Regions from separate parts of the Lelliottia sp. CFBP8978 genome, predicted to be linked through region 1. Evidence: predicted binding sites of a transcription regulator. Region 1 holds the regulator's gene; the other holds the start of a gene.
What was found. The regulator PhoB, encoded in region 1, activates phosphate uptake and scavenging genes when phosphate is short. The targets are predictions, from matches to a motif close to CTGTCATAAAACTGNCNNAT.
Positions count from the first base shown of each region.

Region 1 (4,214 bases):
ACTCGGCGGTGTCGCGCGTCATTAAGTCATTTTGGGCCTGCGAGACTTTCTCCAGCCGCGGCGTCTCGTGATAAAGCGCCAGGCAAATCGCATCGAGCAGAGTGGTTTTCCCCGCGCCAGTAGCCCCTGTAATGGCAAAGAGTCCATTGCTGGCGAACGGTTCAGCGGTAAAGTCGATTTTCCATTCACCCTTCAGGGAGTTGAGGTTTTTGAGACGCAAGCTGAGAATTTTCATGCGTTTTCTTCCTCGTGAGTGAGCGCGTGCAACGTATCGGTAAACAGTTCGTTGAGTCGGGTACGTTGAGCGTCGTCGATCTCCTCTTGCGCCAGCCGGCGTTCAAACACCTCTTCGACTTTCAGCTCGCTCAGGGTTTCTCGTTGTGCGCTGAGAAGAATTTTCTCGCGCTGTTCCCGGCTGCGGCGTACCAGCAATACTTCCACCGGCAGATCTTCCGTCAGCGCCTGAATCTTGCGCTGCATATCGTGGAGATAGCCATCGGTCGTGATTTCGATATCCAGCCAGACAGGAGGCGTTTGTTGCACATCACGCCACTGTTCAAGCTGCTGTGAGAGGCTCGCCAGATCCCCTTTTAATACCGCCAGAGGCTGGGTGACGGGCACGTTCAGCGTCTCTACTGCGCTGAGTTTGCCGTCGGTAAAACTCACCAGATGGACGCTTTTTGCCTTTCCGGTCTCATCAAAGCTTAAGGAGATCGGTGAGCCGCAGTAGCGAATGTGTTCGCAGCCGCCAATGATTTGCGCGCGGTGAATATGGCCGAGGGCGATGTAGTCGGCAGGCGGGAAATTTTGCGCCGGAAAAGCATCCAGCGTACCAATATAGATATCGCGCACGGCGTCACTTTTGCTGGCGCCTACGGTGGTCAGATGGCCGGTAGCGATGACTGGCAGAGCGGCGTCACCGCGCAGGGCGCAGGCATCCGTGTACTGTTGGTGATAATAGTCGGTGATGGCCTGCAGCAGGACCTGCTGCTTTTCGCCGCCTGACAGGCCAGCCTGGCTCTGGACGATATCGCGCGGGCGCAGGAACGGGATGGGGCATAGCACCGCCCCCGGCGTGCCATCGCGTTTTTTGAGGATTTGCGGTGCATGTCCGGCATTTGCCACTACAGTGGTATTCAGAAAGGCAAGAATGTCGCGGGACTCATTGAGCGTGGCAACCGAGTCATGGTTGCCCGCGACGATCACCAGATGGCAGCCGGTTTGCTGTAAATTGACCACGAAGCGGTTATAGAGTTCTCGCGCATAACTCGGCGGCGATCCGGTATCGAAAATATCTCCGGCAACGATAATCGTATCCACCTGCTGAGACTGCGCCGTTTCCAGCAGCCAGTTCAGAAACGCTTCGTGTTCGGCAGCGCGACTTTTACTGTAAAAGTTTTGACCCAGATGCCAGTCCGAGGTGTGGAGTATGCGCATAACAGTTCCATGGCAAAAAAAGATGGAGTGGATTATACACTTCATCCATCACGCTGCCTCTGCGTTGGCTGCTTCTGTTCATTCGAGTCTCAGGCTCAGACCGGCAATCACTACCCCGGGACTTGCCGCTTTGAGACAAGTTGAATGATTTTGGACGTATGGACGTGGAGAGGCAGAAATTAACTGCTGTAATAAAACAACAGTTTGCCATTGATGGTGGTAATGTTTTTCATAAATCTGTCATAAATCTGACGCATAATGACGCCGCATTACCCACTCATACCTTAATCAGACAGGGCAAAGTATGGCGAGACGTATTCTGGTCGTAGAAGATGAAGCTCCGATTCGCGAAATGGTGTGCTTCGTGCTGGAACAAAATGGTTTCCAGCCGGTTGAAGCCGAAGATTATGACAGCGCGGTGAATCAACTGAACGAACCCTGGCCCGATTTGATTTTGCTGGACTGGATGTTGCCAGGCGGATCCGGACTGCAATTTATCAAGCACATTAAGCGTGAGGCGATGACCCGCGATATCCCGGTTGTCATGTTGACCGCCCGTGGTGAAGAAGAGGATCGCGTTCGCGGTCTGGAAACGGGGGCAGATGATTACATCACCAAGCCTTTCTCACCGAAAGAACTGGTGGCGCGTATTAAAGCCGTCATGCGCCGTATTTCACCGATGGCGGTGGAAGAGGTGATCGAAATGCAGGGCCTGAGCCTTGACCCGACGTCACATCGCGTGATGACGGGCGAAAATCCTCTCGATATGGGACCGACCGAATTTAAACTGTTGCACTTCTTTATGACTCACCCGGAACGCGTGTACAGCCGCGAGCAGCTGCTGAATAACGTCTGGGGAACCAACGTCTATGTCGAAGACCGGACGGTAGATGTGCATATTCGCCGCTTGCGCAAAGCGCTGGAACACAGCGGCCACGATCGCATGGTGCAAACGGTTCGCGGCACGGGTTATCGTTTTTCGACCCGTTTCTGAACAATGACAGGAGTGTGACGCGTGCTGGAACGTCTGTCATGGAAAAGGCTCGTTTTTGAACTGATTTTAAGCTGTATCCCGGCCTTCATTTTGGGGGCTGTTTTTGGTTATCTGCCGTGGTTTTTACTGGCGGCAGTGACCGGGCTACTGATCTGGCATTTCTGGAATTTACTGCGTCTTTCCTGGTGGCTGTGGGTTGATCGCAGTATGACACCGCCGCCCGGAAGCGGCAGCTGGGAGCCGTTGCTGTACGGCTTGCATCAGATGCAGATGCGTAATAAAAAGCGCCGTCGTGAGCTTGGAAGCCTGATTAAACGCTTTCGTAGCGGGGCGGAATCACTGCCGGATGCGGTGATTCTGACCACCGAAGAAGGGACCATTTTCTGGTGTAATGGACTGGCACAACAGCTGCTTGGGCTTCGCTGGCCGGACGACAACGGGCAAAATATCCTTAACCTTCTGCGTTACCCTGAATTCACGCATTATTTGAAAAAGCGTGACTTTACTCGCCCCCATAATCTGATACTGAACAATAGCCGTCATCTTGAGATCCGCGTCATGCCTTACAGCGATAAGCAGTGGCTGATGGTGGCGCGGGACGTTACCCAAATGCACCAGCTTGAAGGGGCAAGACGGAACTTCTTTGCCAATGTCAGCCATGAGTTGCGTACCCCGCTGACCGTGCTTCAGGGGTATCTGGAGATGATGCAGGAGCAGACGCTGGAAGGCGCGCCGCGTGATAAAGCGTTGCATACCATGCGCGAGCAGACCCATCGCATGGAAGGGCTGGTGAAGCAGTTGCTTACCCTGTCGAAAATTGAGGCCGCGCCGACGCTGGCCCTGAATGAAACCATTGACGTGCCGATGATGCTACGGGTCGTTGAGCGTGAAGCTCAGACGTTGAGCCATAAAAAGCATGAATTCACGTTCGAGGTGGACAATGGCCTGAAAGTGCTTGGCAGCGAAGATGAACTGCGCAGCGCGATCTCAAACCTGGTCTACAACGCCGTTAACCATACGCCGGAAGGGACGCACATCGTGGTGCGCTGGCAGGCCGTTCCGACGGGAGCGGAATTTAGCGTCGAGGATAACGGGCCGGGCATTGGCCCTGAACACATTCCTCGTCTGACAGAACGATTTTATCGCGTAGATAAAGCCCGTTCACGCCAGACGGGCGGTAGCGGTCTGGGGCTGGCGATTGTGAAGCATGCCGTTCATCATCACGAAAGTCGTCTCGATATTCAAAGTACGCCGGGTCAGGGCACGCGTTTCAGTTTTGTTATCCCGCAACGATTAATTGCCAAAAAAAGTCTCTGATAGCGACGGTGTCAGTTTAACTTTCCACAGGCCAGCCTTTGCTGGCCTGTTTGCTTTGCAGTCAAGCGAAACGCGGGTGAATTTTATACGGTTGTTGCTTTTTTGTTCGCATGATTAGCCATGAGTTTTTCTTATACTTAGAGGATTGTTCTGGTCTGAATTTTCATGCTGGCATATTGTTCTGGTTTTAAGATCCCTCCTTGCCTTTAAACGTTATAAGCGTTTAAATTGCGCCCCATATACTGTCATACCGACTGTATTTGCGTGGTAAATCGAAAAACTATTCTTCGCCACGCCAGGACGGGAGCATATCCCGCTGAAATTGAGTCAATTTTCCGCTGTATCGTCCCATTTGGGATGGCGAAAATCTCAACGTTTTCAACACCACATCCACAGGCAGTAAGGTTCTATGACCCATCACTTAAAATCGCGTGACATCATCGCGCTGGGCTTTATGACTTTTGCG
Region 1 is NZ_CM188253.1:1,003,564-1,007,777, forward strand. Features, by position in the region: gene sbcC (exonuclease subunit SbcC) at 1-235, opposite strand, end outside; gene sbcD (exonuclease subunit SbcD) at 232-1,437, opposite strand; gene phoB (phosphate response regulator transcription factor PhoB) at 1,742-2,431, shown strand; gene phoR (phosphate regulon sensor histidine kinase PhoR) at 2,453-3,748, shown strand; gene brnQ (branched-chain amino acid transporter carrier protein BrnQ) at 4,158-4,214, shown strand, end outside.

Region 2 (4,214 bases), 1.9 Mb from region 1:
AGCACATGCTGAATCTGCTGCGCAGCGGCGTGGACGATCCAGAAATGGCAGAGATTGCCGAAGAGTGCAAACAAGAGTGCTACGACCTGTTTGTGCTGGCCGCGCAGCAGGAAAAAGAGTGGGCAGATTACCTGTTCCGTGACGGTTCCATGATCGGTCTGAACAAAGATATTCTGTGCCAGTACGTGGAATACATTACTAATATCCGCATGCAGGCGGTGGGCCTTGAGCTGCCATTCCAGACCCGCTCCAATCCGATTCCGTGGATCAACACCTGGCTGGTGTCCGATAACGTACAGGTGGCTCCGCAGGAAGTGGAAGTGAGTTCTTACCTGGTCGGTCAGATTGATTCCGAAGTCAATACTGATGACCTGAGCGATTTCCAGCTCTGATGAGCCGCGTCACGCTAAGTCTTTCCGGCACAGAAGTTCTGTGCCGCGAAGAGCACCCTTCTCTGCTGGTGGCGCTTGAGTCGCATCAGGTAGAAGTCGAATACCAGTGTCGCGCCGGTTACTGCGGCTCCTGCCGCTGCCGTTTAGTGGCAGGTCAGGTCGACTGGCTCACCGAGCCGCTGGCGTTTATCAATGAAGGGGAAATTTTGCCCTGCTGTTGCCGGGCAAAAGGCGATATCGAAATCGAAATGTAATGCCCGCAGCGCGGGCATTTTTTTTATCCGCGTTTCTGCATCATCTCTGCGTGATGGCGTTTTTCACCGAACATCACCACAATCAGCAGTAGCACCGCCATAATGCTGCCGCCAATCATTACCATAAAGCCACCGTCCCAGCCGAAGAAATCGACCGTATAGCCAACAATGGCGCTGGCGGCGACCGATCCGCCGAGATAACCGAACAGCCCGGTAAAGCCCGCGGCCGTCCCTGCGGCTTTCTTAGGTGCCAGCTCAAGCGCATGCAGACCAATCAGCATGACCGGACCGTAGATCAGGAAGCCAATGACGATCATACATGCCATATCCACACCCGGATTTCCCGGCGGGTTGAGCCAGTAAACGATGGTCGCGATAGTGACCAGCGTCATGAAGAATACCCCCGTCGCACCGCGATTCCCGCGGAAGACTTTGTCCGACATCCAGCCACAAATCAGCGTGCCCGGGATCCCCGCGTATTCATACAGGAAATAGGCCCAGGAGGACTTATCCAGCGCAAAGTGCTTCACCTCCTTCAGATAGGTCGGTGACCAGTCGAGGATGCCGTAGCGCAGCAGATAGACAAAAACGTTGGCAATGGCGATGTACCACAGCAGCTTGTTGGGCAGCACATACTTCATAAAGATCTGCTTCGCCGTCAGCTCCTCTTCGTGCTGCTCGCTGTAATCGTCCGGATAATCGTTTTTGTACTCTTCAATCGGCGGCAAACCGCAGGATTGCGGAGTATCACGCATCAACGCAAAGGCAATTATCGCCACCAGAATCGCGCCAAACGCAGGCATATACAGCGCTGCGTGCCAGTCGTTAAACCACGCCATCCCCAGCAAAAACAGCAGAGGCGGAATGCCCCCGCCGACGTTATGCGCGCAGTTCCACACTGACACAATTCCGCCACGCTCTTTCTGCGACCACCAGTGGACCATGGTTCGTCCGCACGGCGGCCATCCCATTCCCTGGAACCAGCCGCACAAGAAAAGCAGGACGAACATAATGGCGATGCTGGAGGTGGCCCACGGTACAAAGCCCATAAACAGCATCACCGCGGCAGCCAGGATCAAACCTGCGGGCAGGAACACGCGCGGATTCGAGCGGTCCGAAACGGATCCCATAATGAACTTGGAAAATCCGTAGGCGATCGAGATCCCCGACAACGCAAAGCCTAAATCACCGCGTGAAAACCCCTGTTCGACCAGATAAGGCATGGCCAACGCGAAGTTCTTACGCACCAGATAGTAAGCGGCATAGCCGAAGAAAATTCCCAGGAAAATTTGCCAACGCAGGCGGCGATACAGCGGGTCGATCTCTGCCTCGGGCACACGCGCCTGATGCGGCGCAGGTTTAAAGATACTGAGCATAATAGCCTCCATGGCCATGTCGTGAATTTTCGGGGCTTTACCACGCCCCGGCTCAAGAGAGGCGGGGATGTTAAAAAATCACAGCGATTGTTACTGTGAATCAACGCACAAATTGTTACAGAAATATGACGGCGTGAGCAAAAAAGCGCATGAAATCACGTTTCACTTTCGCATTGCGCTCGTTTATGTTCGAAATCAAACAAACCACAGTTTTAATGTGGCTAAATGGTAAAAAAACGAACATGAGGGAAGACAATGACAATCCGCGATCCCCGTTATAGCGACGTGATTATCATTGGCGGCGGTGCCACCGGTGCCGGAATAGCGCGAGACTGCGCCCTGCGCGGGTTAAGCGTGACGCTGCTGGAACGTCATGATATTGCGACAGGTGCAACCGGACGCAATCATGGCCTGCTGCACAGCGGAGCGCGCTACGCCGTGACCGATAACGAATCCGCTCGCGAATGTATTGCTGAAAACCAAATCCTGAAACGTATCGCCCGCCACTGTATTGAACCCACCGATGGCCTGTTCATTACACTTCCCGAAGACGACTTTTCGTTTCAGCAGACCTTTATCGCGGCCTGTACCGAAGCGGGTATCCGCGCCGAAGCGATCGATCCTCTGCTCGCCCGGCGCATGGAACCGTCAGTCAATCCGGCGCTGACCGGAGCCGTTAAAGTCCCGGACGGAACCGTCGATCCTTTTCGTCTGACGGCCGCCAATATGCTTGATGCCCGCGAGCATGGAGCCACCATTCTGACCGCGCATGAAGTGACGGGGCTCATCCGCGACAACGATACCGTGCGGGGTGTGCGGGTCTATGATCGGCAATATGGCGAACACAGCGAGCTTTATGCCAGCGTCGTGATCAATGCGGCCGGTATCTGGGGGCAGCGCATCGCTGAATATGCGGATTTATCCATCCGCATGTTCCCGGCGAAAGGCTCACTGCTGATCCTGGACCACCGCATCAACAACCACGTGATCAACCGCTGCCGCAAGCCCTCCGACGCCGATATTCTGGTCCCTGGCGATACCATTTCCCTGATTGGCACCACCTCAACGCACATTGACTATAACGATATCGACAGCAACCGGGTGACCGCAGAAGAGGTCGATATTTTACTGCGCGAAGGCGAAAAACTGGCGCCAGTCATGGCGCAGACGCGCATTTTGCGTGCCTATGCCGGCGTGCGCCCGTTGGTCGCCAGTGATAACGATCCCAGCGGGCGCAACGTCAGCCGGGGAATTGTCCTGATGGATCACGCCGAACGTGACGGGCTGGAAGGCTTTATTACCATCACCGGCGGCAAGCTGATGACCTACCGGCTGATGGCGCAGTGGGCGACCGATGCGGTCTGTCGCAAACTCGGCAATTCACAGCCCTGCCTCACCGCAGAGCGGTCGCTGCCGGGATCGCAGGAGCCAACCGAAAAGACGCTGCAAAAAATTATCTCGCTGCCTGCTCCGCTGCGCGGCTCGGCTATTTATCGCCACGGTGACCGAACGCCTGCATGGCTGGGTCAGGGCCGGCTGAGCCGCAGTCTGGTTTGTGAATGCGAAGCCGTAACAGCAGGAGAAGTGCAGTATGCGGTGGAGAATCTGACCGTTAACACGCTGCTCGATTTACGCCGCCGCACCCGCGTAGGCATGGGAACCTGTCAGGGCGAGCTTTGCGCATGTCGTGCCGCCGGGCTGTTACAGCGTTTTAATGTCACAACATCCGCACAGTCGCTCACACAGCTCAGTGAGTTTCTTAATGAGCGCTGGAAAGGTGTGCAGCCTGTCGCATGGGGCGACGCGCTGCGCGAAAGTGAATTTACCCGCTGGGTGTATCAGGGGTTATGCGGGCTGGAGAAGGAGCATCGCGATGAAGTTTGATACGGTGATCATTGGCGGCGGCCTCGCAGGGATTCTGTGTGGCCTAAAGCTCACCCAACGCGGCCTGCGCTGCGCGATCGTCAGTCGCGGTCAGAGCGCCCTGCATTTCTCTTCTGGCTCGCTGGACCTGCTGGGCGCGTTGCCGGACGGGTCTCCCGTCCAGACACCGCTCGCCACGCTGCAAAAAACCGACGTTTTGCCACCCGGGCATCCTTATCGACTGGTGGGCGGGGAGAATATTGCCCGCCTGGCTTTTGAAACCGAATCATTGCTCGCATCGTGCGGGGCGCGTCTGCAGGGAAATGCCC
Region 2 is NZ_CM188253.1:2,944,043-2,948,256, forward strand. Features, by position in the region: gene nrdB (class Ia ribonucleoside-diphosphate reductase subunit beta) at 1-392, shown strand, start outside; gene yfaE (class I ribonucleotide reductase maintenance protein YfaE) at 392-646, shown strand; gene glpT (glycerol-3-phosphate transporter) at 670-2,022, opposite strand; gene glpA (anaerobic glycerol-3-phosphate dehydrogenase subunit A) at 2,278-3,906, shown strand; gene glpB (glycerol-3-phosphate dehydrogenase subunit GlpB) at 3,896-4,214, shown strand, end outside.
Region 2: the regulator PhoB is predicted to act here: its motif matches at 2,135-2,154, upstream of glpT (glycerol-3-phosphate transporter).